4 regions of the Streptomyces flavalbus genome follow, and region 1 is predicted to be linked to each of the others. Evidence: riboswitches for the same ligand, from Rfam matches in the RefSeq annotation. Region 1 holds a riboswitch; each other region holds the start of a gene.
What was found. Region 1 has a riboswitch for cyclic di-AMP ahead of ACFQZ6_RS26540 (M23 family metallopeptidase). Riboswitches for the same ligand answer to the same signal wherever they lie in the genome.
Positions count from the first base shown of each region.

Region 2: it holds a riboswitch for cyclic di-AMP, as region 1 does, so the genes downstream of both, ACFQZ6_RS30670 (M23 family metallopeptidase) here and ACFQZ6_RS26540 (M23 family metallopeptidase) in region 1, are expected to answer to the same signal.
Region 3: it holds a riboswitch for cyclic di-AMP, as region 1 does, so the genes downstream of both, ACFQZ6_RS21950 (C40 family peptidase) here and ACFQZ6_RS26540 (M23 family metallopeptidase) in region 1, are expected to answer to the same signal.
Region 4: it holds a riboswitch for cyclic di-AMP, as region 1 does, so the genes downstream of both, ACFQZ6_RS21045 (transglycosylase SLT domain-containing protein) here and ACFQZ6_RS26540 (M23 family metallopeptidase) in region 1, are expected to answer to the same signal.

Region 1 is NZ_JBHTEB010000001.1:5,917,422-5,921,626, reverse strand. It holds partial or broken gene ACFQZ6_RS26550 (HPr family phosphocarrier protein) at 151-431, shown strand; gene ACFQZ6_RS26545 (GntR family transcriptional regulator) at 624-1,319, opposite strand; gene ACFQZ6_RS26540 (M23 family metallopeptidase) at 1,531-2,298, opposite strand; cyclic di-AMP (ydaO/yuaA leader) riboswitch at 2,311-2,478, opposite strand; gene ACFQZ6_RS26535 (M16 family metallopeptidase) at 2,681-4,069, opposite strand; gene ACFQZ6_RS26530 (M16 family metallopeptidase) at 4,066-4,205, opposite strand, start outside.
Region 2 is NZ_JBHTEB010000001.1:6,868,462-6,872,666, reverse strand. It holds gene ACFQZ6_RS30675 (SGNH/GDSL hydrolase family protein) at 1-775, opposite strand, end outside; gene ACFQZ6_RS30670 (M23 family metallopeptidase) at 970-1,929, opposite strand; cyclic di-AMP (ydaO/yuaA leader) riboswitch at 1,934-2,087, opposite strand; partial or broken gene ACFQZ6_RS30665 (alpha-galactosidase) at 2,404-4,205, opposite strand, start outside.
Region 3 is NZ_JBHTEB010000001.1:4,839,015-4,843,219, reverse strand. It holds gene pcrA (DNA helicase PcrA) at 1-1,697, opposite strand, end outside; cyclic di-AMP (ydaO/yuaA leader) riboswitch at 1,952-2,123, shown strand; gene ACFQZ6_RS21950 (C40 family peptidase) at 2,131-3,327, shown strand; gene ACFQZ6_RS21945 (hypothetical protein) at 3,380-3,733, opposite strand; gene ACFQZ6_RS21940 (C40 family peptidase) at 4,148-4,205, shown strand, end outside.
Region 4 is NZ_JBHTEB010000001.1:4,661,472-4,665,676, forward strand. It holds gene fahA (fumarylacetoacetase) at 1-3, opposite strand, end outside; gene ACFQZ6_RS21040 (HAD family hydrolase) at 267-1,097, shown strand; gene ACFQZ6_RS21045 (transglycosylase SLT domain-containing protein) at 1,137-1,634, opposite strand; cyclic di-AMP (ydaO/yuaA leader) riboswitch at 1,638-1,831, opposite strand; gene ACFQZ6_RS21050 (polyprenyl synthetase family protein) at 2,488-3,498, shown strand; gene ACFQZ6_RS21055 (LolA family protein) at 3,893-4,205, shown strand, end outside.

The DNA of each region.
Region 1 (4,205 bases):
CAACGGCGCGGGGCAGTCTGTGGGGGGCGTCAGCCGGTCCGAGGCCGCGGTCCGGCGTCACCGGAAGGGGCGGGCACGGTTCCGTTCCGGACATGCTTCACGTTGTGGGACACTGGTCTAGACAACCCTGAACACGAAGGGCAGCATCACATGGCTGAGCGCCGCGTCAACGTCGGCTGGGCCGAGGGCCTCCACGCCCGCCCCGCCTCCATCTTCGTCCGAGCCGCCACGGCCGCAGGCGTCCCGATGACGATCGCCAAGGCCGGGGCACCCCCGTCAACGCGGCCTCCATGCTGGCCGTCCTGGGTCTGGGCGCGCAGGGCGGCGAGGAGATCGTCCTCGCGTCCGACGCCGAGGGCGCGGACGCCGCTCTCGACCGGCTGGCCAAGCTGGTCGCCGAGGGCCTGGAAGAGCTGCCCGAGACGGTCTGACCGGCGCTCGACAGCACGCGGTGGAGCCGCGTCGCCCATTCCGGGCGGCGCGGCTCCACCGTTTTTTCCAGTCTCCACGTTTTCGTGCCCGCATTTACCCATGGGCGATAATTAACGCGCACGTTCACGGTCGGAAAAGGGCAGCAGAAAGAGCCCCCACCGAATATCCCCTCTTTGTATACGGCGCCCGTGTTAATGCCGCAGGCTCGGCATGTTTACGGGATGTTGCGAAGTCCTCACACGTTCCGCGCGGTCGGCGCCCACGGTGAAGCGCAGCCGGTGCGCGCCGGTCGCGCGCTCGGTGTGCAGGGCGGTGAGCGCACGCGCGCGTTCCGCGTCGCCGCGCGCCACCGCGTCCACGATGGCGCCGTGCTCCGCCCAGGACTCCACCGGCCCGGCGGGCACCTCCACGGTGTACATCCAGGCGATCTTGTGCCGCAACTGGGTCAGCATGGCGATCAGGGCGGGGCTGCCGGACGCCTGGGCGAGCGTCTCGTGGAACCAGCCGCCCAGGGAGCGCAGATCGTCGCTGTTGCCCCGCCTGGCCCGCTCCTGGCCCAGCCTGACCAGCCCGCGCAGCACCTTCAGATGGGCCTCGGTGCGCCGCTGGGCGGCCCGGGAGGCGGCGAGCGGCTCCAGGAGCATCCGCATCTCCAGCAGGTCGGAGGCCTCCTGCTCGGTCGGCTCGGCGACGCACGCGCCCGCGTGCCGCCGGGTCACCACGAAGCCCTCCGCCTCCAGGGTGCGCAGGGCCTCCCGGACGGGGACGCGGGAGACGCCGTAGCGGCGGGCGAGCAGTTCCTCGGTGAGCCGGCTGCCGCGCTCGTAGACACCCGCGACGATGTCGTCCCGGATCGCCGTGCACACCGAGTGCGCCGGAATACGCATGACCGACCTCCGTCTTAATCCCCGTGAAACGTCGACGATTGACGTGTGTTCAGTGACTCTATTGCAATGAGCCGGAATTTCCGACGGCGGCCTGGAAACCATGGATATTTTTTGGACAAACGAGCCCCTGAAACACCGAAAGCCCCGGCTCGTGGGCCGGGGCGGGGTGGGTGGGCCGAAGCCTGGCGGTGCCTGGCGGTGCCTGGTGGTGCTACACGCTCACGCCGTGCGCGCGCAGGTACGCGAGCGGGTCGATGTCCGTGCCGTAGTCGGCGGACGTGCGCGCCTCGAAGTGCAGGTGCGGTCCGGTGACGTTGCCGGTGGCGCCGGACAGGGCGATCTGCTGCCCCGGGGTGACCGTCTGGCCCACCGAGACGGCGATGGACGACAGGTGGCCGTACTGGGTGTACGTGCCGTCCACCATCTTGATCACTACTTGATTGCCGTACGCCCCGGCCCAGCCCGCCTCGACGACGGTGCCGGAGCCGACCGCGTGCACGGCGGTGCCGCTGGCGGCGTGGAAGTCGATGCCGGTGTGGCTGCCGGAGGACCACAGGGCGCCGCCGGAGCGGTAGCCGGTGGAGACATAGGAGCCGGAGATCGGCGACACGTAGGTGTTCAGGCGCTTGCGCTCGGCCTCGCGGGCGGCGCGCTCCTTGGCCGCGCGGGCCTTCTTGGCCGCGGCGGCGGCCTGCTCGCGCGCGGCCTCCTGCGCCTCGCGCTTGGCCTCGGCGAGTTCGGCGGCCTGCTGCTGCGCGGCGGCCTGGGCGTCCACCCGCTGGGCCACGGTGTCGTTGATGCTGACGACGGGGGTGAGCCCGGTCTGCTGCGCGACGGGCTCGGCGGCGAGGGCCGGGGCGGCGGCCAGGGTGCCGACGACGCCGGTGGTGGTGAGGGCCGCGACGCCCGCCGCGTGGGCGGTGGTGCGCTTGGTGCGGCCGGTACGGCGGTGCTTCCCGACGGGGCGGGTGAACGCCATGGAGTGGCTGGTCCTTTCCTTCCCTCTCGCCTACCGGGTTAGCTGACGGGTTCGGAGCAGGAAGGTCTCCTACGGGCCCCCTCGCGGCACGCGCGGGCGTCCGATTCACCCCAGGGACTGTGTGGTTGGGTCCCCGGCTCCCCTGGCTCGCGCCGTACGGGGACTCGGCGATGACTGTCCGGTGCCGCGGGCGCGGCGCACTGCCTGACGGACAGCCCGGATGACGCTAAGCGGGACGGCTTTCAATTCCCAAACAGAACCCGGTTTTTGTAGCGCATCCCACAGGGCAGACAGCCAGTCTTCCTACGAAAACGGGCATAAGCCGGGTATAGAGGAGCCCTGGTGACGGATCGGTCACCAGGGCTCCCACGCGCGCGTGCCGCTACTCGGCGGACACGACGGTGACTTCGCCGATGCCGAGCGCCGCGACGGGCTCCCTGATCTGCGCCGCGTCGCCCACGAGGACCGTCACGAGGCGATCCACCGGGAAGGCGTTCACGACCGCCGCGGTGGCCTCCACCGTGCCGGTCGCGGCGAGCTGCCGGTACAGCGTGGCCTGGTAGTCGTCGGGCAGGTGCTGCTCGACCTGGTCGGCCAGGGTGCTCGCGACGGCCGCCGCGGTCTCGTACTTCAGCGGGGCCACCCCGACGAGGTTCTGCACGGCGACGTCCCGCTCGGCGTCGGTCAGCCCACCCTCGGCGAGGGTGCGCAGCACCGTCCACAGGTCCTGGAGCGCGGGGCCGGTGTTGGGCGTGTCGACCGAGCCGCTGATGGCGAGCATCGCGGCGCCGGTGCCGTCGGGGGCGGAGCGCAGCACCTGGCTGAACGCCCGTACGCCGTAGGTGTACCCCTTCTCCTCGCGCAGGACGCGGTCCAGGCGGGAGGTGAGGGTGCCGCCCAGGCAGTACGTGCCGAGCACCTGCGCGGGCCAGACGCGGTCGTGCCGGTCGGGGCCGACGCGGCCGAGCAGCAACTGCGTCTGGACGGCGCCGGGGCGGTCCACGATGACGACGCGGCCGGTGTCGTCGGCGGTCACCGGGGGCGCCTGGCGGGGCTTGGCCGGGGCGCCGGTCCAGGCGCCGAGGGTGTCGCCGAGCAGGGCGTCCAGGTCGATGCCGGTGAGGTCACCGACGACGACCGCCGTGGCGGTGGCGGGGCGGACGTGCCGCTCGTAGAAGGCGCGTACGGCCGCGGAGTCGATGGCGGCGACGGTCTCCTCGGTGCCCTGGCGCGGGCGCGACATGCGCGAGTCGGCCGGGAACAGCTCCTTGGACAGCTCCTTGGCGGCCCGCCGGGAGGGGTTGGCCAGCTCGTGCGGGATCTCGTCGAGCCGGTTGCGCACCAGCCGCTCGACCTCGCTGTCGGCGAACGCGGGCGCCCGCAGCGCGTCGGCGAGCAGGCCGAGGCCCTTGGCCAGGCGGGAGGCGGGGACCTCCAGGCTGAGCCGGACGCCGGGGTGGTCGGCGTGCGAGTCGAGGGTGGCGCCGCAGCGCTCCAACTCGGCGGCGAACTCCTCCGCGGAGTGCTTGTCGGTGCCCTCGGAGAACGCCCGCGCCATGATGGTGGCGACGCCGTCCAGACCGGCGGGCTCGGCGTCCAGCGGCGCGTGCAGCAGCACCTCGACGGCGACGACCTGCTGGCCGGGGCGGTGGCAGCGCAGCACCGTCAGGCCGTTGCCGAGGGTCCCGCGCGTGGGCGCCGGGAACGCCCACGGCTTGGGCTCACCGGCCTGCGGCTGGGGGTGGAACTCCATGGTGGCCAGCTCGGTCACTGGGCCGCCTCCTCGGTCTCGTCGGCTTCGGTGTCGTCGGTGTCGGTCTCCGCCGGGGCGACGGGCTCGTAGACGAGCACCGCGCGGTTGTCGGGGCGCAGGCGGGCCTTGGCGACCTCCTGTACCTCCTCGGCCG
Region 2 (4,205 bases), 950 kb from region 1:
ACGCGATCCGGGTCCTGATGTCGTCCGGGGAGAGCGTGCCCTTGGCGGTGACGTGGTCGCCGGAGGACTCGCCGCGCAGTCGGCGGCCGATCCACGGCACCAGGTACTCGCGCGCCCAGTGCACGTCGTCGCGGCGGATCTCCAGGGTGCCGCGCGGCGGCAGCGGCGGCCAGGGCTGGTCCGGGTCGGCCGGGACCGGCAGGCCGAGGACCTGCCCGGCGCGCAGCGCCACGCGCGTGTGCCCCTCGGGGGACAGGTGCAGCCGGTCGTGGTCCCAGGCCCGGCGGTCCTGGACGGACCTCAGGGACCACAGGTCGAGGACGGGGCAGCCGTACCGGTCCGCGATGGCGCGCACATGTCCGTTGTAGGTGGCGATCTTGCCGCGCAGGTGCTTGAGGACGGGCACGCCCCGGGTGTCGAACCCGGTGGTCACCATCACCGTGCCCGCTACGGCGGTCAGCCGGGCGACCGCCTCCTCGAACCGTTCGGCGACCTCGTCGGGGTCGGTGCCGGGCCGCAGGATGTCGTTGCCGCCCGCGCAGAAGGACACGAGGTCCGGGGCGAGTTCGACGGCGCGCGGTACCTGGTCGGCCACGATCTGGTCGAGGAGCTTCCCGCGCACGGCGAGGTTGGTGTACCGGAAGTCGCCCTCGGGACGCCGGTCCGCGAGCAGCACCGCGAACCGGTCGGCCCAGCCGACGAACGCCCCGTCGGGGCCGGGGTCGCCGACGCCTTCGGTGAAGCTGTCCCCCACCGCCACGTGCGACCCGATCACTGATCTGCTGTCATTCTTCGAATCGTCTGCCACATCGGCCCATCTTTCCCCGTCGATTGTGACCTACGCGACCGTAGGAAAGGGTTGACGGGCGGTGAGATAAGCCACTGCCAAAACCTTGGTCAATTGCGGAATACGCCGACGGCCGGACCCGTGCGTGGGGTCCGGCCGTCGGCGCGGTCGCGGGGCTGGCGTCAGCCGATGGAGACGCCGTGCGAGCGGAGGTAGGCCACCGGGTCGATGTCGGAGCCGTAGTCGGGCGTGGTGCGGATCTCGAAGTGCAGGTGCGGGCCGGTCGAGTTGCCGGTGGAGCCGGACAGGCCGATCTGCTGGCCGCCGGTCACGGTCTGGCCGCTGGAGACGGACAGCGAGGACAGGTGCGCGTACTGGGCGTAGTAGCCGTCGTTCAGCTTGATGACGACCTGGTTGCCGTACGCACCGGCCCAGCCCGCGGAGACGACGGTGCCGGGGCCGACGGACTTCAGCGTGGTGCCGGTGGCGGCGGCGAAGTCGACGCCGGTGTGGTAGCCGCTGGACCACATGCTGCCCGCCACCTTGTAGCCGGTGCCGACGGCGGCGCCGTCGACGGGGGCGCTGTAGCCCGAAGCGGCGGTGGTCGTGGCGGTGCTGGCGGACGACTGCGAGGACTCGGCGGCGGACGACTTGGAGGACTGCGTCGACTGCTTCGGCTTCGCGGGCTGGGCGGGCTTGGCGGCCTTCGGGGCGGACTGCTTCTTGGCCTCACCCTGCTTGGTCTCGCCCTGCGCCGCGGCCTTCTGGCCGATGCTGAGCTTCAGCCCGGGGTGGATCAGCGAGGGGTCGTCGCCGACCGCCGCGCGGTTGTCCGCGTAGAGCTTCTTCCAGCCGCCGTCGACGTTCTGCTCGTCAGCGATCTTCGAAAGGTAGTCGCCGGCACGGACGGAATAGGTCCGCACGCCCGACTTCTCGGCGGTGGACTTCTTCTCGGCGGCCGACTTCTGCGCCGCGGGGGCGGAGTGGACGGCCTTTTCCGAAACGGACTGCGGGGTGGCGGCGTTGGCGCTGGCGGCCCCCATCAGGGGCAGGGCGAGCGCGGCGCCACCGGTACCGGCCACGGCGATGGAGCGGGCGATACGCAGGGACTTGGGACGGCGGTGCTTACCCTTGGCGGGCATGGCGAATTCCTCTCCTGCGCCTGCGAGGTGAGCTGTCGGGTGCGGACTGGAGATGTCCGGCCGCACCGAGGTGCGGCTGTACCCCAAGCCTGTTCCGGGAACCGGAACAGGCGGTCTACCTGTGGGTCCCCCGCTCCTGCCGGGTGCACGGGTCAGTTTGCGCGGAGTCCGGACGGCGGCAGGATTCGGCGTTCCGTCCGGGATCGGTGTGGAACGTAAGCGAGCAAGACGCAAACGGACAAGCGAGAGGTTCCACCCGAACGCCTTTTTCTTGATCCCTTACGGGAATTACCGGTCACCCTGAGTTGTTCCGAGCGGTGACGCTTTCCCTAAAAGCCCTTGAAAAAGCCCCTGATTACGTGAACATGACGGGCGACGGACGGTCACCGCTATGACGCTGCTCACGTGCCGGATTTCCAGCGTGCCGAATTCCGGAGCGAGTTGGAATGGAAGCGATTAATCCGGACAGATGACTCAGATGCGACGCAGTCGGAGAACTGCCGCATCAAGGTCACCGCGCAGCCCCAGCCGTATCCCGTGGTGCAGCAGCACGGCACCTCGGTGGATTTCGCCCGTTTCAGGGCATTCATAGGAGCTTGCCGGGTCCAGTCCGCGCAGCCGGAGCGCGGGGACCGGCTCGCCGTGGTGCTGCGCCTGGAGGCAGGCGAGGACGACCGTCTCGGCACCGCGCACGTACTGCACCGCGCTCAGCCCGCCCCGCGGCGGGCGCAGCCGGTAGAGGTCCCCGCGCTGCACCAGCGGCCGGATCTCCCGGTACAGCTCCACCCAGTCGCGGGCCTCGGCCAGCTCCGCCTCGCTCCAGCGGGTCAGGTCGCCGCCGATCCCCAGCACCCCGGCCATGGCGCTCACGAACCGGAAGCGCAGCGGGCTGACCCGCCCGTTGAGCTGCTCGTTGGGGCTGTCGGTCACCCAGGCGGCCATCACGCGCGCGGGGTGGAGCTGGCTGAAGCCGTGCTGGATGGCGAGCCGGTCGAGGGGGTCGGTGTTGTCGGAGGTCCACACCTGGTCCGTACGGCTCAGCACCCCCAGGTCGATCCGGCCGCCGCCGCCCGAGCAGGACTCGAAGGCGACGCCGGGGTGGGCCGCCCGCAGCCGGTCGAGCAGCGCGTACACGGCCCGTACGTGATCCACCCAGAGCCGCTGCGGGTAGGGCTCGCCGGGCCATCCGGCGTCGGTGAAGCAGCGGTTGAAGTCCCACTTCACGTAGTCGATGGGCGCGCTCGACAGCAGGGCGTCCAGGCGCTCCCACAGGTACTCCTGGACGTCCTCGCGGGCGACGTTGAGTACGAGTTGATTGCGAAACTCTGTCCGCTTACGTCCTGGTTGGTACTGCACCCAGTCCGGGTGCGCCCGGTACAGGTCGCTGTCCGGGTTGACCATCTCCGGTTCGACCCAGATGCCGAACCGCATCCCCAGCGCCCGCACGTCCTCGGCGAGCGGCGCCAGCCCCTTCGGGAAGCGGTCAGGGTTGGGCGTCCAGTCACCGAGCCCGGCGTGGTCGCCGGTGCGGGAGCCGAACCAGCCGTCGTCGACGACGAACAGCTCGACGCCGATCGCCGCCGCCCGCCGGGCCAGCGCCCGCTGCTGGTCCTCGGAGATGCCGAACCCGGTCGCCTCCCAGGAGTTGAACAGCACCGGCCGGTCCTGGTCGGCGTCGGGGATGACGTACGCCCGCTGGTAGCGGTGCCAGGCCGGCTGGCGCCGCCGAAGCCGCCGTCGCTCCACAGCCCGGCGAGGACGGGGCTCGTGTAGGACTCCCCCGCGGCCAGCCGCAGCAGTCCGGAGTCGTCGTGTCCGGCGCCGCCGGTGATCTGCACGCGCGCGTCGGGCAACTGGGCGACGCCGATCCGCCAGGAGCCCGACCAGGCGAGGGCGCAGCCGTACACCTCGCCGCGCTCCTCGGTGGCGTCGGTGTCCAGGGCGACCCAGGGCAGGTGCTGGTGGCCGGTGTGGCCGCGGCGGCTGCCGATGACCTTCTCGCCGTAGGTGAGCGGGGCTGCGGTGAGCCGGGACTCGGCGGCCCAGCGGCCGTGCAACTGGCTCAGCCGCCAGCCGTCGCGCTCCGGGAGCGTGAAGACGGCGGAGTCCGCGCGCAGCAGCTCCACGTCGGCGTCCCCGGCGTTGTCGACGGTGACCCAGCGCTCGACCACGTCGTGCCGGACGCGGTAGTGCAGGGTGACGGTCAGCCCGCCGTCCCGGAAGCGCAGCCGTACGCCGTCGGGGTCGGCCTCGTGGCCCTCGTAGGACCACTCGGT
Region 3 (4,205 bases), 1.1 Mb from region 1:
AGCTCGGCCAGGTAGCCGGTGCGTTCGAGAACCGCCTCCAGGATGGTCGCGGGGCCCGCGCCGGACTCGACGATCGTACGGAGGTCCTCCATCAGCGTGTTGAACCGCTTGACGGCGTTGGTGGACCGCGCGGCCATGCCGTACGCCTCGTCGACGCGGCGCAGTGCCTGCGGGAAGCTGATCTTCTCGCGCTGGGAGAGCGCGTCGATCATGGCCTCGGCGCGGTCACCGATGCCGCGCTTGGGCACGTTGAGGATGCGGCGCAGCGGGACGGAGTCCTCCGGGTTGGCGAGCACCCGCAGGTAGGCGAGGACGTCCCGGACCTCCTTGCGCTCGTAGAAGCGGACCCCGCCGACGACCTTGTAGGGCAGGCCGACGCGGATGAAGACCTCTTCGAAGACACGGGACTGGGCGTTCGTCCGGTAGAAGACGGCGACGTCCCCGGCCTTGGCCTCGCCCGCGTCGGTGAGGCGGTCTATCTCGTCGGCGACGAACTGGGCCTCGTCGTGCTCGGTGTCGGCCACGTAGCCGGTGATGCGCGCGCCCGCGCCCGCGTTGGTCCACAGGTTCTTCGGGCGGCGGGACTCGTTGCGCTCGATGACGGCGTTGGCGGCGGTGAGGATCGTCTGGGTGGAGCGGTAGTTCTGCTCCAGGAGGATCGTCGTCGCGTCGGGGTAGTCCTCCTCGAACTGGAGGATGTTGCGGATGGTCGCGCCGCGGAAGGCGTAGATCGACTGGTCGGCGTCACCGACGACGCACAGCTCGGCCGGGTCCTCTCCCTCGCCGGACGGGCCGACGAGTTCGCGGACGAGGGCGTACTGCGCGTGGTTGGTGTCCTGGTACTCGTCGACCAGGACGTGCCGGAAACGGCGGCGGTAGTGCTCCGCGACGTCCGGGAAGGCGCGCAGCAGGTTGACCGTCGTCATGATCAGGTCGTCGAAGTCGAGGGCGTTCGCCTCGCGCAGCCGCGACTGGTACAGCGCGTACGCCTGGGCGAGGGTCTTCTCGAAGCCGTCGGCGGCCTGGGCGGCGAAGTCCTCCTCGTCGATCAGCTCGTTCTTCAGGTTGCTGATCTTGGCGCTGAAGGACTTGGGCGGGAACCGCTTCGGGTCGAGGTCCAGGTCGCGGCAGACCAGGGCCATCAGGCGCTTGGAGTCGGCGGCGTCGTAGATCGAGAAGGACGAGGTGAAGCCGAGCCGCTTGCTCTCGCGGCGCAGGATGCGCACGCACGCGCTGTGGAACGTCATCACCCACATCGCGTTCGCGCGCGGGCCGACGAGCTGCTCGACGCGTTCCTTCATCTCGCCCGCGGCCTTGTTGGTGAAGGTGATCGCGAGGATCTGCCCGGGGTGGACGCCCCGCTCGGCCAGCAGGTGGGCGATGCGGTGGGTGAGCACCCGGGTCTTGCCGGACCCGGCACCGGCCACGATGAGCAGCGGGGAGCCCGCGTGCACGACGGCGGCGCGCTGGTTCTCGTTCAGCCCCGCCAGCAGGGTGGCGGTGTCCACCGCGGGGCGCGGGGCGCCGTCGCGGTAGTAGGCGTCCCGGTCCGGGGGCGCGTCGAACTTCCCGCCGAACAGATCGTCCGGAATCGGCTCCGGTACGTGATCGTCCTCGGGCGGCGGCGGGGGTTCGTCCGCGGGGCCGCGCTGGGCCTGGAGGTCCGCCAGGAAGCTGTCGTCAAAGAGGCTGCTCATCGCTCTCCGAGTCTAGGGCGCCGCACTGACAACCGGAGCCGGATCCCACCGACCCGGCGCCCGCACCGCCCCGCACCCCTGCCGCCCGGGATGACTGTCACGGATCACTGCCACCCGGACACGGTGAGCGACGTTCCGGATAAGGTCACGAAAATGTATCGGGCATATCACCCACCAACCTTCACAGCCGCCACACGAGTTGGCTACGGTGCCGAGCGGGCCGTACGACCCCCTCCGGCGAACGTCGCCGGGCCGCGCGGCCTCCGCCGAGTCCGGCGTGCCCGCGTGGCAGTGGCCGGAGCCGGGGACCCACCGATCCCGGGGTGAATCGGCTCACTCCTCCTGAGGGAGTGGCCGTAGGGCAACCCTTCCGAACCACCCGCCCGAACCCGACAGCTAACTCGGTAGGCGGTACATGGAAGGAGTCGCCTCCTTGGCGTCGCACCGCAAGTCACGTGCCGCGGGCAGCCGCGTGGCCGGTATCCGCACCCCCGCCCTGGCCACCGCCGCCCTCACCTCCGTGGCCCTGCTCTCCCAGACGGCCAACGCGGCCCCCTCGGACGACCGCCCGAGCCTGGAGGAGGTCGAGAAGAAGGTCGACGACCTCTACCGCCAGGCCGAGTCCGCGACCGAGAAGTACAACGCGGCCAAGGAGAAGACCGCGAAGCAGCGCAAGCAGGTCGACACCCTCCTCGACGACGTCGCCCAGCGCACCCAGAAGCTCAACGACGCGCGCGAGGAACTCGGCTCCTACGCCGCCGCCCAGTACCGCACCGGCGCCGCCGCCCCGGACACCGCCACCTTCCTGCTCGCGGACTCACCGCAGGACTACTTCGACCAGACCCAGCTCATGGGGCGGCTCACCAGCACCCAGAAGTCGGCGGTCGACGACTACTTCGCCGAGCAGACGGCGACGATGAAGAAGCGCCAGGAGGCCACCGAGAGCCTCCAGACGCTCACCGAGTCGCAGAGCGACCTCCGGACGGCCAAGTCCACCGTGCAGAAGAAGCTCGCCGACGCGCGCGACCTGCTGTCGGAGCTGACCGCCGAGGAGAAGGCGCGGCTCGCGGCGATCGAGAAGAAGAAGCAGGAGGAGGCCGCGCGCAAGGCGGCCGAGCTGGCCCGCCAGCAGGCCGAGGAGCAGCAGCGCCAGGAGGAGGAGGCCGCGGCGGCGCAGGAGCAGGAGCAGGAGAGCGGCACCTCAGGCTCCACGGGCTCCGCCGACACCTCCACCGGCACCTCGACGGACACCTCCGTCGACTCCTCGTACGCCACCAAGGCCGAGAAGGCGCTCGCCTTCGCCCGCGCCCAGATCGGCAAGCCGTACGTCTGGGGCGCCACCGGCCCCGACTCCTACGACTGCTCCGGACTGACCCAGGCCGCCTGGAACGCCGCCGGGATCTCCCTGCCGCGCACCACCTACGACCAGGTCAACGCGGGCACCACGGTCTCCCTGTCCAGCGCCCAGCCCGGTGACCTGGTCTTCTTCTACGACGATGTCACCCACGTCGGCATCTACATCGGCAACGGCATGATGATCCACGCCCCGAAGCCGGGCGCCTACGTCCGCGAGGAGTCGATCTACTACGACGGCGAGTCCTCGATCCACAGCGTGGTGCGGCCCGCCTAGGTCTCCGCCGGGTCCGCCTGGTCCGTCGGGTCCGCCGGGTCCGCCGGGTCCGTCAGGTCCACAGCACCGCGATGAAGATGTTCGCCGTGGTCAGCAGGCCCACCAGGCCGAACACGCCCTTGTCCACCCTCTCGTCGTCCCGCTTCACATAGACGAGCCCGAGGATCACGATCAGCAGGGCCAGCTTCACGCCGATCTTGATGTTGTCGAGGGTCCGGTCGTCGGCCTGGTTCAGGCCGACCAGGACCACGCCGGTGACCAGCATCGTCAGGGCCCCGTGCAGCATCGCGGGGACGAAGCGGGCGGTGCCCTGGCCCATCGCCTTCATCTGGGTGAGGAAGCCGCCGAGCAGCGCGGCGATGCCGATGACGTGCAGACCGACGAAGAGGTGGATGAGTACGTCCATGGAGCCGGAGCCTAATAACGCACCGGCCGCCCCCCGACACCGGCCCACCCCCTACGGGCCTCCCCCGGCGCCCGTCGCATATATGCGCCCATAGCAGCCGTGCCGCCGTGTCGGCGCCCGGTTCCCCACATCGGTCAGCGCACCGCGTGAAGTCGACGGCCCGCCTCGGGAACCCCGGTCATCTCCGGTCGCCCCGCGGTCCGCTGGAGTCACTTCCGGACAACGAGTCACCGTGCGGACACACCCGGGATTAGCGTCCTCCCCCAGGTGACCGGCTCCCAACCCGCCCAGGCCAGGGGCGGGGCGGTCACCCCCGCCGAGAAGGTCCGGCGGCGGCCCACTCCCCCTGTGCGGGCCGCCGCCGGACGCGTCCCCCCGCTCCTCGCGGCCCGTAGGAAAGGATGTGCAGCCCAGGTGGCAGCGCACCGCAAGCCCCCACACCGTCCGGCAGGCGGCACCACGGTCCGGACCG
Region 4 (4,205 bases), 1.3 Mb from region 1:
CATGGGGTACTGCCTCTCTTTCTGCGGGCGCGCCACACATTCAGGTGGTCGGGCCACACGTTACGGCTGAGGCGGCCGTCTTGGGCAGTGTCTGATATGCCCGAAGAGATCGGAATGTTCGATAGGTGGTGATTGGAAGATGCGGTTCCGGTCCGGTGGCTTCGGGGGCCGGGTCCGGCGGGGGCCCCTAATCACGGAGCGGGGCAAGGAAGTTGAGGCCGGAACTGGTGTGAACGAAGGGAGCGCGATGTCCGTATTCTCTGATCATGGCCGCACCCATCGCATATGCCGAGCGCACGACGTACTCCCTCATCGCCACCGACCTGGACGGCACGCTGCTCCGCGGCGACGACACCTTCTCCGACCGGTCGCTCAGCGCGCTCGCGCGGGTGGCCGCGGCGGGTGCCCAGCATCTGGTGGTGACGGGACGACCAGCGCCCAGGGTGCGCCCGCTGCTGGAGTTCCTCGGCAGCACGGGGCTCGCGGTGTGCGGGCAGGGCGCGCAGTTGTACGACGCGGGCGCGGACCGTCTGCTGTGGTCCGTCACCCTGGACCGGGAGCTGGCCGAGACCGCGCTCGGCAAGATCGAGGCGGAGGTGGGCCAGGTCCACGCGGCGGTCGACCAGGACGGTGTCGAGGGGCTCACGCTCATCGAACCGGGCTACGAGATGCCGCACCCCACCCTGCCCGCGGTGCGGGTCGACCGGCGCGACGACCTGTGGTGCGCGCCCATCAGCAAGGTGCTGCTGCGCCACGCCACCCTGTCGGACGACGAGTTGGCGTCGGTGGCCCGCGCCGTGGTGGGCTCGCTGGCGACGGTCACCATGTCGGGGCCGGGGACGGTGGAACTCCAGCCGTGCGGTGTCACCAAGGCGACCGGTCTGGCGCTGGCCGCCGGGCACCTCGGGCTGCGCCCGCGGGACACGATCGCCTTCGGGGACATGCCCAACGACATCCCGATGTTCGACTGGGCGGGCCACGGCGTCGCCATGGCCAACGCCCACGCGGAACTCAAGGCGGTCGCGGACGAGGTCACCCTGTCGAACGAGGACGACGGCGTCGCCGTCGTCCTCGAACGCCTCTGCTCACAGGGCTGACGCGGGCCGGGCCGCGATGCCGTGGCCGCGGCCGGGTGCTCAGTACGCCCCGAAGACGTTGTCGATCGAGCCGTACCGCGCGGCGGCGTAGTTGCAGGCGGCGGTGATGTTCGCGACCGGGTCGTACGGGTTGTACGCGGTGCCGGGCACGTGGTACGCGGCGAAGGTCGGGTCGATGACCTGGAGCAGGCCCTTGGAGGGGGTGCCCGCGGCGGCGTTGGAGTCCCAGAGGTTGATGGCGGCCGGGTTGCCGGACGACTCGCGCATCACGTTGCGGTAGATGGCGTCGTAGCTGCCGGGGATGCCGTGCTGGGCCATGACGGCGAGCGACTCGCGGATCCACCCGTCCAGGTTGTCCGGGTATGCAACGGCCGAGGCGGTCGTGGTCGCGGTGGTGGCGGCCGTCGTGGTGTGCGCGGAGGCGCTGGTCGCGCCGATCAGCGGCAGCGCGAGCACGGCCGCGCCGGTGCTGGCGAGGGCGATCGTGCGGGCGAGGCGGGTGGTGCGGGCACGGCGGGGCTGGCCGTCTGCGGGCATGGTGAACGTCCTCTCCGGCGCCTGCGAGGTGAGCTGTCGGGTTCGGGCGGGAGCTGCCCGGCCGTGCCCTGCGCGGGTACGGCTTCACCCCGAGCCGTGCCGTGGCGACGTACGGCGTCGTGTGACGTCGTACGCGTCGCGGCCCGGCGACTTACCTGGGTCCCCCGCTCCTGCCATGGATGAGTCAGTCAGTGGGTTGCCGGGGCGGTGGCAGGATTCGGCGTCCGCCCGACAGGCCGGGAACGTATGCGAGAGCACATGTCGGAAACAAGTGTGGGAATCGCTCATCACATGGTTCGGTGTGGGTTCGACCTTGATCAGGTGATTTCGGGGCACTTGATCCTTTGCGGTCGCACAGATTCAACTGCCGGGGGAGGGGCGGGGGTTCGGGTGGGGTTGGCGGTGGTGGGTCGCGGGTCTGTCCACGGGGTCGGGGTGAGGCAAGTCACGGGTGTCAACAAGAGTCGCAAAACGGGCATTACCGCCAACTCGTCCCCGCGGAGGGGGTGATGTCCCGGTGAATGTGGAACCCCTCCCGAGGGGTGCGTCGTTGTCGTATTGGCCACCCGGGGAGGTGTCCGAGGGGGAAAGCGTGTTCATGCCATCATGGCGATCAAGGGGGCGCAGCGCGCCACGTTCAGGTGCATCCCGTTGCATTCACTCACTTAGCCCCCATATCCACTCGTATCGAATGATCAAAAACATACCGACCGCGATCCGATACCGCCCGTGCCGCAACGGTGGGCGCCCTCGGTGATCGAAACATGACCGGATACGCTGACTTGAGTGAAGGCAGCGACGTATCGACAAACCGCGTAATCGCCGGTGGACACCAGCAGACAGGAGACCCCTCGTGACCGTCGTCGGGCCATTCGGGCTGAGCGTGCGGGACCAGGCCCTGGAGGCCGATGTCCAGGCTGGGCTGGCGGCCGTCGAGGAAGGGTTGCTTGAGGCAACCAAGAGTGAGGTCCCCTTCATCACCGGCGCCGCCCAGCACCTCGTGCGGGCGGGCGGGAAGCGTTTCCGGCCACTGCTGGTGATGCTCGCGGCTCAGTTCGGCGACCCCTACGCGCCCGGAATCGTGCCTTCCGCGGTGGTCGTGGAGCTGACCCACCTGGCGACGCTGTACCACGACGACGTGATGGACGAGGCGGCGGTACGGCGCGGCGTGCCGAGCGCGAACACCCGCTGGGGCAACTCCGTCGCGGTCCTCACGGGCGACTTCCTCTTCGCCCGCGCCTCGCACATCCTGGCCGACCTCGGTCCGGAGGCGGTGCGGGTGCAGGCCGAGGCGTTCGAGCGGCTCGTGACCGGACAGATCCTGGAGACCGCGGGCCCCACCGACGGGCGTGACCCGGTCGACCACTACCTCGACGTCCTCTCCGGCAAGACCGGCTCGCTGGTCGCGGTCGCCTGCCGGTTCGGCGCGATGATGTCCGGCGCCGACGAGACGGTCATCGACGTCCTCACCCAGTACGGCGAGCGGCTCGGCGTCGCCTTCCAGCTCGCGGACGACGTCCTGGACATCGCCTCCGACTCCCACGAGTCCGGCAAGACGCCGGGCACCGACCTGCGCGAGGGCATCGCCACCCTGCCCGTGCTGCGGCTGCGGGAGCGCGCCGCCCGGCTGGGGCTGGAGGAGGACCTCGCCCTGTGCAAGCTGCTCGACTCCGACCTCACCGACGACGACCAGCACCAGCGCGCCCTGACGGCGCTGCGCGCCCACCCCGCGCTGGAGCAGGCGCGGCGCGACACCGTGCGGTACGCGGAGGAGGCGCGGGCGGCTCTGCTGCCGCTGCGGGAGTGCGACGCCAAGGCGGCGCTGACCGAGCTGTGCGACGCGGTGGTGCACCGGGCGGGGTGACCGCGGGGTCCTGTCCGCCTGGCGGGGGACCGCGGGTGTCCCGTCCGCCTGGCGGAGGTGCTCGCAGGTGTCGTATCCGTCTCATGGGGGTGGCGGCGGTCCGTCGTGTCCCCCTGCCGCGCTCCCCTAGGCGTACCTCCAGTCGGCGTAGTGCGTCTGAAAGCTGATCAGGACCCCTACGGGTGGGTGCACACGGGGGCGTCTCGCGTCATACCCGAGCAGTACGCGGAGTTGGCTCCGTGGGGTGACGTATCCCGTGGGCCGATTTGGTCAGATGGACACCACGGAAAACACCACTCCTCACCAATTCGGGTGAGAATGGCGGCTCGGGGTACAGCGCGACCAGGACGTGACGAGACGGACAGCCGCCGCCGACGCGAGAGGTAAGGCAGACATGGCACCGTACGCATCCGACGACAACACGACCGCGGCGCGGGACGCGCGGGAGGACGACGCGCGCGGGGCGCGGCGCAGGGCCGCGCGGTACGTGGTCCCGGTCGCGGTGACGGGGGTGGCCGCGGCGACCATCGGGCTCGTCCCGGCGCTCGCCGACTCCGGCAGCCCGGACCTCCCCAAGATCAGCGCACAGGAACTCATAGAGAAGATCGCCAAGTCGGACGTGCAGCAGCTCTCCGGCACGGTGAAGATCACCACCGATCTGGGGCTGCCCGACCTCGGCGACCTGGAGAGCGGACTGGCCTCCGGGA